Regions from separate parts of the Massilia sp. IC2-476 genome, predicted to be linked through region 1. Evidence: predicted binding sites of a transcription regulator. Region 1 holds the regulator's gene; the other holds the start of a gene.

Region 1 (5,894 bases):
TCGTCGACGCCACCGATGTGGCCAAGGTGGAAGCGGCCTTGACGCTTGAGACGCGCATGGTGTTCGTCGAGACCATCGCCAACCCGCGCACCCAGGTGGCGGACCTCGCCCGCATCGGCCAGCTGTGCCGCGAGCGCGGCATCCTCTACGTGGTGGACAACACCATGACCACGCCCTACCTGTTCCGTCCCAAGGCGGTGGGCGCGGGCCTGGTGGTCAATTCGCTGACCAAGTCGATCGGCGGGCATGGCAATGCGCTCGGCGGCGCCCTGACCGACACCGGCCTGTTCGACTGGAGCGCCTACCCGAACATCGCGGCCAACTTCCGCAAGCAGCCGGCCGCCAACCAGGGCCTGGCCCAGTTGCGCGCCAAGGCCTTGCGCGACTTCGGCGCGGCGCTCGGCCCGGAGGCGGCGCACCACATCGCGGTGGGCGCCGAGACCCTGGCGCTGCGCATGGAACGCACCAGCAGCAATGCGCTGGCGCTGGCGCAGATGCTGGAGGCGGATGAGCGGGTCTCGGCAGTGCACTACCCGGGCCTGCCTTCGCATCCGCAGCACGGCATCACGAAGGAGCTGTTCCGCGCGGGCGGCTCCTTGATGAGCTTCGAGCTGCGCGAGGATATCGACTGCTTCGACTACCTGAACCGCCTGAAGCTGGGCATCCCGGCCAGCAACCTGGGCGACACCCGCACCCTGGTGATCCCGGTGGCGCACACGATCTTCTTCGAGATGGGGCCCGAGCGTCGCGCCAGCATGGGCATCGCCGAATCCCTGATCCGGGTGTCGGTGGGCATCGAGGACACGGACGACCTGCTGGCGGACTTCCGCCAGGCGCTGGAAGCGTAAACACGACGGCAGCTACGGCTGCCGTTTTTCATTCAGCGGTTGAGCGGCACGGCACATTACCGCTATCATGGGACTCCATTCCCATCGGTATCACGTCTATGAAGACCAAGCTGTTCCTTGCCTCCCTGCTGCTGTGCGGCGCCGCCTTTGCCGGCGAGCTGGAAGACGCCAACGCCCTGTTCGAGAAAAAGGACTACGCGGCGGCGCTGAAGATCTATACCAAACTGGCCAATGCCGGTAACCCGGACGCGCAGCAGGCGCTCGGCCAGATGTACTGGTACGGCGAAGCGGGGCAGGTGGATGAGGCGAAGGCCGAGGCCGTGTTCAAGAAGGCTGCCGCCAAGGGCAACAAGGTCGCGATCGCGTCCCTCGAGCTGATGGACCAGCGCGTCAAGCGCCGCAAGGAGATCGATTACTGGATCAGCGGCTACGATGGCGAAGACCTGAAGTCGGGCGAATTCCGCTGCACGGCGCCGCGCATCCCGGCGATGTCGAAGATCAACGCCGACATCGACCGCATCGGCGCCGCCATCAACACCTGGCAGGATTGCTACAACAAGTACGTCACCAACCTGAATGCGGCCTCGCCGCTCACCAAGCGCGTGCCGGAAGACATCCGCAAGCTGATGAAGAAGGACGAGCTGGAGAAATCGAACGCCCACCTGGAGCAGCTGCAGGCCAACCTGTCGGAGGAGGCCAAGGTGAGTTCGAAGCTGATCCTGGCGGACTTCGAAGCCTGGCGCAAGGCGACCGAGGCTTATGTCTCCGAACACAACAAGATGGTCAAGACCAACAGCTCGACCCTGTTCAAGGACAAATAAAAAGAGCGGGCCGTGCCCGCTTTTTTTACGCTCGACTAACAAAACCCCGAGGGCAAGGCGATGCAACGCAGCCATCGGGGGAATTGTTAGTGCCAGCTGCGCATCAGGCCGACTGCGAGGCCCTCGAGCGCGAACTCGTCTTCCGGCGTCACCTGGATCACCTTGAAGTCCGGGTTTTCCGGCAGCAGCTCGACCAGGTTGCCGGTCTTGCGGTAGCGCTTGACGGTGACTTCCTCGCCCAGGCGGGCGACGACAATCTGACCGTTCTTGGCGCTGTCGACCTTCTTGACCGCCAGAAAGTCGCCATCGCAGATGCCGGCGTCGCGCATCGACCAGCCCTTGACCTTCAACAGGAAGTCGGGGCGCGCCGAGAACATGGCGGTGTCGACGGAGTAGGTGGCTTCGACGTGTTCCTGCGCCAGGATCGGCGAACCGGCGGCGACGCGGCCGACCAGCGGCAGCGACATCATCAGGTTCGGAGGCGGCATCGGGATCTGCTCGACGGAGGCGCCGACGAGGCGGATACCGCGCGAGGTGCCCGGCGAAATCTCGATCGCGCCCTTGCGCGCCAGGGCTTGCAGGTGTTCCTCGGCCGCGTTGGCCGACTTGAAACCCAGCTCGGCCGCGATTTCGGCGCGGGTCGGCGGGAAACCGGTATTCTCGATCGCTTCCTTGATCAGGTTAAGGATCTGTTCTTGCCTTGCAGTGAGCTTGAGCATGGGTGTTATACGGCATTAGTTGTAAGAGCAGACTGTATTTTTGTACAGTATTCCGCAATGCGCAAGGGCAAACGCGGGAAAAGTGTAAAAAAATTGTGCAATCCGGGTCCTCCGACTGCCAAAGTGTGGCGGCGTGTACGCAGGTACTTGGCGGACAGGCAAGGTCTCCTTCCATCCCAAACCACACCCCGGCTTCCCAACTGCCCGCTTTTCCGGCTATAATCGTGGGCTTACCCCTTCCCACACTCGTCTTGACGCCGAGGTGGGCATTTGTTTAAACGTCCTTAAGGAGTGTTGCATGCGTCATTATGAAATCGTTTTTATCGTCCACCCGGACCAGAGCGAGCAAGTTCCGGCGATGATCGAGCGTTACAAGACCACGGTGACCAGCCGCGGCGGTAACATCCATCGCGTGGAAGACTGGGGCCGTCGCCAGATGGCTTACCAGATCCAGAAGCTGCCGAAAGCCCACTACATCTGCATGAACATCGAGTGCGACAACGAGACCCTGGTCGAGCTGGAAACCGCATTCAAGTTCAACGATGCCGTCCTGCGTCACCTGACCGTCAAGATGAAGAAGGCCGAAACCGCACCGTCGCCGATGATGAAGTCGGTCCAGCGCGAAGACGCAGCCAAGAGCCACCGCGCAGAAGCAGCAGCCGCTGCCCCGGCCGCAGCTGCCTAAGTTTTTTCCAGGAATTAACGAACCAAGTAAAGCATCGCAGTGAATCAGTTCCAGCTCATCGCGACCATCGCGGAGCGAGACGTACTGCGATTCACCCCGGCCGGCGTCCCCATCGTGGGCGCCATCCTGCAGCACAGTTCGCAGCAGGTCGAAGCCGGAGTGGCAAGACTGGTCGAGTTTGAAATGCCTGCGCTCGGCGCGGGCGAGATTTCAGGCAGGCTGGACAGCGCCGAACTCGGCGCCGCCTACCGGTTCGAAGGATTCCTTGCACGAAAAAACCGCAACAGCAAAGCCTTGGTGTTTCACATCATTGATTTCAGTGCCGCCTAAAACGGCCAATTTAGATTAGATACAGGAGCCTCGAAATGGCATTCGGTAAAAAGTTCGACAAAAACAAAGCTAAAGAAAAACTCAAGCGCAAACAGCAGAACCCGCTGTTCAAGCGCAAGAAGTTCTGCCGCTTCACCGCCGCAGGCGTGGAACAGGTGGACTACAAGGACGTCGACACCCTGAAGGACTTCGTCCAGGAAAACGGCAAGATCATGCCGGCACGCCTGACCGGCACCAAGGCGCACTACCAGCGCCAGGTCGACACCGCCATCAAGCGCGCACGCTACCTCGCGCTGCTGCCGTACACCGACCTGCACAACGCTTAAGCGTCGGCACGTCAGTCAGTTATCCTGGAGAAAAAATATGCAAGTTATTCTGCTCGAAAAAGTTGTTAACGTCGGCAACCTGGGCGACGTCGTCAAAGTCAAGGACGGTTACGCACGTAACTTCCTGATCCCGCAAAAGATGGCACGCCGCGCTACCCAGGCTGCTGTGGCCGAGTTCGAAGTCAAGCGCGCCGAACTGGAAAAAGCAGCAGCTGAAAAGCTGTCGGCTGCCCAGGCGCAAGGCGACAAGCTGAGCGGCATGACCGTCACCATCGCCCAGAAGGCGGGCGTGGACGGCCGTCTGTTCGGTTCGGTCACCAACTTCGACATCGCCGAAGCCCTGAGCAAGCAAGGCTTCCCGGTCGAGAAGTCGCAGGTTCGCCTGCCGACCGGCCCGCTGAAGACCACCGGCGAATTCCCGGTCGCCGTCGCGCTGCACACCGACGTCGTCTCGGAGATCACCATCGCTGTTGTCGGTGAAGCTGCCTAAGCAAGTGTTGTATAAATGAAAAAGCCGGGCTCGCCCGGCTTTTTTTACGTCCTGAAAAACTGAGCCTTTATGACAGCCGGATGACAGGAGAAGGTATAATGCCCGCCATGAATTCCCCAGCCGATCCGCAAGTCGATTCCCTGCGCATCCCGCCGCATTCCATCGAAGCAGAGCAGTCCGTCATCGGCGGCCTCCTGCGCGACAATGCCGCGTGGGACCGCATTGCCGACTTCATGCACGCGGAGGATTTTTACCGCTACGATCACCGCATCATCTTCGAACAGATGATCCGCCTGATCAATGCCGGCAAGCCGGCCGACGTGATCACGGTCTACGAAGCCTGCAACATGCTGGGCAAGGCCGAAGAGGTCGGCGGCCTGCAATACCTGAACGCGATGGCGCAGAACACGCCGTCCGCCGCCAACATCCGCCGCTACGCCGAGATCGTGCGTGACCGCGGCATCCTGCGCAACCTGATCACGGTGGCCGACGAAATCTCGGGCAACGCCTTCAACCCGCAAGGGAAGGAGGTCAAGCAGATGCTGGACGAGGCCGAGTCGAAGATCTTCGCGATCGCGGAAACCGGCGCGCGCGGCCAGCAGGGCTGGAACCCGATCCAGCCGCTGCTCACCCAGGTGGTGGAGCGCATCGACGAACTGTACTCGCGCGAGAACCAGGGCGAGATCACCGGCGTGCCGACCGGCTTCATCGACCTCGATCGCATGACCTCCGGCCTGCAGCCGGGCGACCTGGTGATCGTGGCCGGCCGTCCCTCGATGGGCAAGACCGCGTTCTCGGTCAACATCGGCGAGAACGTCGCGATCGAAGCCGGCCTGCCGGTGGCCGTGTTCTCGATGGAGATGGGCGGCGCCCAGCTGGCCATGCGTATGCTCGGCTCGGTGGGCCAGCTCGACCAGCACCGCCTGCGTACCGGCCGCCTGAACGACGAAGACTGGCCGCGCCTGACCCATGCGATCCAGAAGATGAACGACGCCCAGCTCTACATCGACGAGACGCCGGCGCTCAATCCGATCGAAATGCGCGCGCGGGCACGACGCCTGGCGCGCCAGTGCGGCAAGCTTGGCCTGATCATCGTCGACTACCTGCAGCTGATGCAGGGCAGCCAGCCGGGCGACAACCGGGCGGCCGAGATCTCGGAGATCTCGCGTTCGCTCAAGGGCCTGGCGAAAGAGCTGCATTGCCCCGTCATCGCACTGTCCCAGCTGAACCGCTCGCTGGAACAACGCCCCAACAAACGACCCGTCATGTCCGACCTGCGCGAATCGGGCGCTATCGAACAGGATGCGGACGTTATCATCTTCCTGTATCGCGACGAGGTCTACAATCCCGACTCGCCCGATAAAGGAACCGCCGAGATCATCATCGGTAAGCAGCGTAACGGCCCGATCGGGGCGATTCGCCTTACCTGGATCGGCTCCTACACCAAGTTCGGCAACTATAGCGGTAACCTGAGTATCTACCAGGGCGACTAAGTTTCGATAAGCCGCAGTTTCAATCCTTTTCCGCTGCCAGCCGTGGCGGCGGTTTCGAAGTCCCAAGAGATTCACAACGGAGAATAATATGTTTGGACGCCTGATGCCCCAGGAGGGCAAGTTTTTTGACCTGTTCAACCAGCACGCCGCACTGTGCGTGAAGGGTGCCCAGGAAATGGTTG
Region 2 (5,894 bases), on a different contig from region 1:
AGTGAACATGTGGTACCACGTCGGTTCGCGCAACGAGAAGCGCGGCAAGACCGGCTTCGCCCACCTGTTCGAGCACTTCTTCTTCAACGGTTCCGAGAACTACCCGCACGGCTTCCGCGAAGCGATGGACGACCTGGGCGCGAACAACCGCAACGGCACCACCAATACCGACCGCACCAACTTCTTCGAAGACGTGCCGGTGTCGGCGCTCGAGCGCACCCTGTTCCTGGAATCGGACCGCATGGGCTTCCTCGGCAACTACATCTCGAAAGAGATGCTCGAGCGCGAGCGCGGCGTGGTGCAGAACGAGAAGCGCCAGGGCGAGAACCAGCCCTATGGCCGCGTGTGGCAGGAAATCTCGGCCAAGATGTACCCGTATTCGCACCCGTACTCGTGGTCGCCCATCGGCAGCATGGAAGACCTGCAGGCGGCTTCGCTGGAAGACATCAAGGAGTGGTACCGCACCTATTACGGCCCGAACAACGCGGTGATCTCCCTGGCCGGCGACATCACCCCGGAGCGCGCCCTTGAACTGGTCAACAAATACTTCGGCGCGATCCCGCCGGGACCGGCGCTGCCGCGTACCGAAAAATGGATCCCGCAGCTGGACCGCAACATCCGCGACGAGATGGAAGACCAGGTGCCGCAGGTGCGCATCTACCGCGCCTGGCACGCCTCGACATGGAAGGACGCCGACACCGCGCGCCTGAACCTGCTGGCCGGCGTGCTGGCCGGCTCCAAGAGCGCGCGCCTGACCAAGCGCCTGGTCTACGACAAGGGCCTGGCGACCAGCGTCTCGGCCGGCGTCAACGATGCGGAACTGGGCAGCACCTTCAACCTCATCGTCACCGTCAAGCCGGGCGCCGATCCGATGGAAGTGGAACGCGAGATGGAGCGCGTGCTGGCCGAGCTGCTGGACAAGGGCCCGACGGACGCTGAACTCAAGCGCGTGAAGACCAGCGACCTGGCCGACTTCTCGCGCAGCCTGGAGCGCCTGGGCGGCTTCGGCGGCCGTTCCGACGTGCTGGCCGAGAGCATGACCTATGGCGGCAAACCGGACGCCTACCTCGACCGCCTCGAGGTCTTCGCCACCAGCAGCCCGCAAGACGTCAAGCTTGCCGCCAACCGCTGGCTGCGCGCCAACCACTACACGATGACGGTGCGTCCGGCGCCCAAGCTGGCCGCCACCAAGTCGACCATCGACCGCAAGGTCCTCCCGAGCCTGGGCGACGCGCCCGAGGTCAAGTTCCCGGTATTGCAGCGCGCCCAGCTGAAGAACGGCCTGAAGGTCGTGCTGCTGGAGCGCCATTCGGCGCCGATCTTCAACGTCGCGCTGGCGCTCGACGCCGGCGCCGCGTCGGACAGCGCTGCCAAGGCCGGCGCCGCTTCGCTGGCGCTCGACCTGCTGGACAAGGGCACGAAAACCCGCGACGCCTTTGCGCTGTCGGATGCGCTGGAAAACCTGGGCGCGCGCCTGTCCACCGGCACCGGCCAGGACATGTCCTATGTGCGCCTGCAGGGCACCAGCGCCAACCTGGCGCCGTCCCTGGCCCTGATGGCGGAAGCGGCCCTCAGCCCGAGCTTCCCGCAGGACCAGTTTGCCCTGTCGAAGAGCCGCCGCATCGCCCAGATCGGCCAGGAGAAGGCCCAGCCGAACAGCCTGGCCATGCGCCTGGTCCCGTCGGTGCTGTACGGCGCCGAACACGCCTACGGCAAGCCGGCCAGCGGCTATGAGGGCAGCGTGCAGGGCCTGAACCGTGAAGACCTGGCCGCCTGGCACGCCACCTGGTTCAAGCCGGGCAGCGCCACCATCGTGGTTGCCGGCGACACCACCATGGACAAGCTCCTGCCGGCATTGGAAGCCAGCTTCGGCAAGTGGCAGCAGGGCGCGGCGCCAGGCAAGCAGATGGCGGTGGTGCCGCCGACCCAGGGCAAGCGCCTGATCCTGGTCGACAAGCCGAACGCGCCGCAGTCGACCATCGTCGCGACCCACGTGTCGCAGGCGTATGGTCAACCGGAAGACCTGGCGATGGAACCGGTGATGGCCAACTTCGGCGGCATCGCGACTTCGCGCCTGAACCGCAACCTGCGCCTCGACAAGCACTGGAGCTACGGCACCCAGGCGCGCCTCACGGAAGTGCGCGGCCAGCGTCCCTTCATCGTGATCGCGCCGGTACAGACTGACAAGACCATCGAGGCGATGCGCGAAGTGCAGAAAGAGCTGCGCGGCGTGGCGGGCGAGCGTCCGCTGGTGGGCACCGAGTACGAAAGCATCATGCGCAACGTGACCGCGCGCCTGCCGGGCCGCTTCAGCACCCTGGACGCGCTGGAATCGGCGGGCCTGTCGACCGTCAATCTGGGACTGGCGGACGACTACTGGAACAAGTACGCGTCGAACGTGCGCGCCCTGACCCCGCAGCAGCTGGGGACGGCGTCGTCGAAGTTCATCAAGCCGGACGAGGTGGTGTGGATGGTAATCGGCGACCTGCGCAAGATCGAGGCGGGTGTGCGCTCGCTCGGCTGGGGCGAGGTCAGCGTCGTGGATGCGGATGGCAAGCCGATTCGCTGATCGGTAGGGTGGGCGGGTTCCCCGCCCACGCGGTGATCGTTAGCGGTCGATGCGACGAACGGGCTAATCTCGCCACGTTTGAACGCGTGGGGTGATCTGGTCCAGTGGACCAGATCACGAGCCGCCCACCCTACGCACGACCCGAATATTTGTGATGATGTCCCAGCTTTGAACCGCCGACACGCTCGCACACTTGACCCCGGTCGCACTGTGCATACGCGCGCGATAGTATACTGTATGCCCATACAGTTCAGGCATCGCGATGGAACTTACCGACAAGCTAGAAATCCTGGCCGACGCCGCGAAATACGATGCGTCCTGCGCCAGCAGTGGCGCGCCGAAACGCTCGTCCGAGGACAAGGACGGCTTCGGCGCCACCACCGGCATGGGCATCTGCCACAGCTACACGCCCGACGGCCGCTGCGTCTCCCTGCTCAAGATCCTGCTCACCAACTTCTGCATCTACGACTGCCAGTACTGCATCAACCGCCGCAGCTCGAACGTGCCGCGCGCCCGCTTCTCGGTCGAGGAAGTGGTCAAGCTCACCCATGATTTCTACGTCCGCAACTACATCGACGGCCTGTTTCTGAGCTCGGGCATCATCCAGTCGGCCGACTACACCATGGAGCAGCTGGTGGCCGTGGCGCGCCAGCTGCGCGAAGTGCACAAGTTCCGCGGCTACATCCACCTCAAGACGATTCCCGATGCCGATCCGCTGCTGATCGAGGAAGCGGGCCGCTGGGCCGACCGCCTTTCCGTCAACATCGAGCTGCCGACCCACGACAGCGTGACCCGTCTCGCGCCCGAAAAGAACGTCCACACCATCAAGCTGGCGATGGGCTCGATCCGCCGCAAGCTGGACGAAAAGGCGGAGGAGCCAAAGGCGCCGAACTTCGCGCCGGCAGGGCAGAGCACGCAGATGATCGTCGGCGCCGACAGCAGCGACGACCACACCATCCTGAACACGGCCGAGACCCTGTACGGCAGCTATAAACTCAAGCGCGTGTACTACTCGGCCTTCAGCCCGATCCCGCAGAGCCCGAAGAGCGTGCCGCTCGCTCCGCCGCCGCTGCTGCGCGAGCACCGCCTGTACCAGGCCGACTTCCTGCTGCGCGGTTACGGCTTCACGGCGGGCGAGCTGATGCCGCAGTCCGGCAACCTGGCGCTCGACGTCGACCCCAAACTCGGCTGGGCCCTGTCCAACCGCGAGCACTTCCCGCTCGACCTGAACCGCGCCGACGAGACCATGATCGCGCGCGTGCCGGGCATCGGCATCCGCAACGCCAAACGCATCGTCGAGCTGCGCCGCATCCGCCGCATCCGCTGGGAAGACCTGTCGCGCCTGCGCTGCAGCATGAAGAAGCTGGCCCCCTTCATCGTCACCGCCGACTACAGGCCGGCGCAGGACGCGGCCAGCTCCCACATCCTCCGGCGCCACCTGGCCGACGCGCCCGAGCAGATGAACCTGTGGCCGGAACTGCAGGCGGCATGAGCCCTGGCGCCGCCGCGGCAAGCTTCGTCGCCGCCAGCGGCCAGCCGCTGGCGGTGAGCGACTTCGCCGAGTGGCGCGAGGCGGCGCGCGAACTGCTCAAGGCGGGCGTGCCGCCCGAGGCGGTGAGCTGGGGCACGCCTGAGGGAGGCGACCTGTTCTCGGGTGCGCCCCCTGCGGCTGGGCCGGACGATAATGCGGGCAACCCACCATTGCAATCGTCGCAACCGCCGCGACCTGCCAATCCGGGTTCGTCCCCGCGCGTGCCGCGCGCCCTGATGGAGATGCTGCAGAAAGCCGCCTGCTTCCGTGCCCCGGACCGCTGGGCCTTCCTGTACCGCGTCCTGTGGCGCTGGACCCGGGGCGAGCACGACGTGCAGTCGCCCGCCGACCCGGACGGCAGCCGCCTGCATGGCATGGTCAAGGCGGTGCGCCGCGAGGAGCACGACATGCATGCCTACATCCGATTCCGCGAGCGTCCCATCGATGCCGGCCCGCCGCGCTTCGTGGCCTGGTTCGAACCGCGCCACGACGTGCTGCCGCAGGTGGCCCAGCATTTCGTGGCCCGCATGGGCAAGGTCAGCTGGATGATCGCCACGCCCGACGCCAGCGTGCTGTGGGACGGGAATACCCTGCACAATACCGGACCACTGATGTCGAGCGCGGCCGACCTCGACGACGCCGGCGAAGCGCTCTGGCTCACTTATTACCGCAGCATCTTCAACCCGGCGCGCGTCAATGCCCAGCTGATGCAGAGCCACATCCCGTCGCGCTTCTGGAAGAACCTGCCGGAGGGCGCCATCGTGCCTTCCCTGGTCAGCCAGGCCGAACTCGGCGCCCGCAAGATCGGCCAGGTACAGGCGGTGGGGCGGCGCAGCGGCGCCACCATCCCGATCAGCGCCGAGGCGGCGCAGCCGGACCGCGAGCAGCCGTCCAAGCTGGACGAGTGCCGGCGCTGCGAGCTGTGGCAGTACGCCACCCAGGCGGTGGGAGGGGAAGGCTCGAAGCGTTCGCCGATCATGATCGTGGGCGAGCAACCGGGCGACCAGGAAGACCTGGCCGGCAAGCCCTTCGTCGGCCCGGCCGGCAAGCTGCTCGACCGCGTGTTCGCAGAAGCCCAGGTCGACCGCAAGTCCATCTACCTCACCAACGCCGTCAAGCATTTCAAGTGGGAGCCGCGCGGCAAGCGCCGTCTGCACAAGACCCCGGTCCAGCGCGAAGTCGAGGCCTGCCACTACTGGCTGGAAAAGGAACTGGCGGCGGTCAAGCCGAAGGTCATCGTGGCGATGGGCTCCACGGCGCTGAAGTCCGTCATGCGCAAGGGCACGGTGACCCTGAAGGACTTCCTCGGCAAACCGGTGCGGGTGGATGGCTGCTGGGTGGTGACCATCTACCACCCTTCCTACGTGCTGCGAGTGCCGGATGAAGCCTCCAAGCACGAAGCCTTTTCGGTGATGGTGAAAGGGCTGAAGCTGGCCTACGAACTCCTGGAGCGGCCGGACGTGCCGGAGCCGGAATGAAGCGGCGTCGCATGCATACAAGATGCCGCGCGCATGAAATGCGGGCGCGCCCTCATCCTTAAGTATTCGCTCATATTGCAGAGCTAAGCTTGACGGACAACCAACAACAAGGAAGTCCTGATGCTGAAACTCGCGCTTCTGCCCACGCTGTGCCTGGCCCTGTGGGCCGCGCCTTCCTGGGCCCAGTCCACCCCTGCCGAAACCGCGCCTCCTGCGGCAGTCGCTGACGCGCCCGCGCCCGAGCAGATCCTGGTGGTCGGCCAGAAGCCCGGCCCCGGCATGTGGAAGATTTCGAAGGGAGACCATGTGCTGTGGG

The links. Region 1 encodes LexA, which represses DNA repair genes until DNA is damaged. Its sites were predicted from a motif close to ACTGTATNNNNATACAGT; they were not measured.
Positions count from the first base shown of each region.
Region 2: LK539_RS15975 (putative DNA modification/repair radical SAM protein) is a predicted target of LexA. The motif match lies at 2,802-2,819, and genes of this name have one in related genera.

Region 1 is NZ_JAJFER010000001.1:295,938-301,831, reverse strand. Features, by position in the region: gene LK539_RS01445 (cystathionine gamma-synthase family protein) at 1-848, shown strand, start outside; gene LK539_RS01440 (tetratricopeptide repeat protein) at 947-1,669, shown strand; gene lexA (transcriptional repressor LexA) at 1,756-2,388, opposite strand; gene rpsF (30S ribosomal protein S6) at 2,687-3,073, shown strand; gene priB (primosomal replication protein N) at 3,113-3,403, shown strand; gene rpsR (30S ribosomal protein S18) at 3,439-3,729, shown strand; gene rplI (50S ribosomal protein L9) at 3,767-4,219, shown strand; gene LK539_RS01410 (replicative DNA helicase) at 4,327-5,712, shown strand; gene LK539_RS01405 (DUF47 domain-containing protein) at 5,801-5,894, shown strand, end outside.
Region 2 is NZ_JAJFER010000005.1:388,260-394,153, reverse strand. Features, by position in the region: gene LK539_RS15980 (pitrilysin family protein) at 1-2,569, shown strand, start outside; gene LK539_RS15975 (putative DNA modification/repair radical SAM protein) at 2,832-4,061, shown strand; gene LK539_RS15970 (UdgX family uracil-DNA binding protein) at 4,058-5,578, shown strand; gene LK539_RS15965 (TraB/GumN family protein) at 5,699-5,894, shown strand, end outside.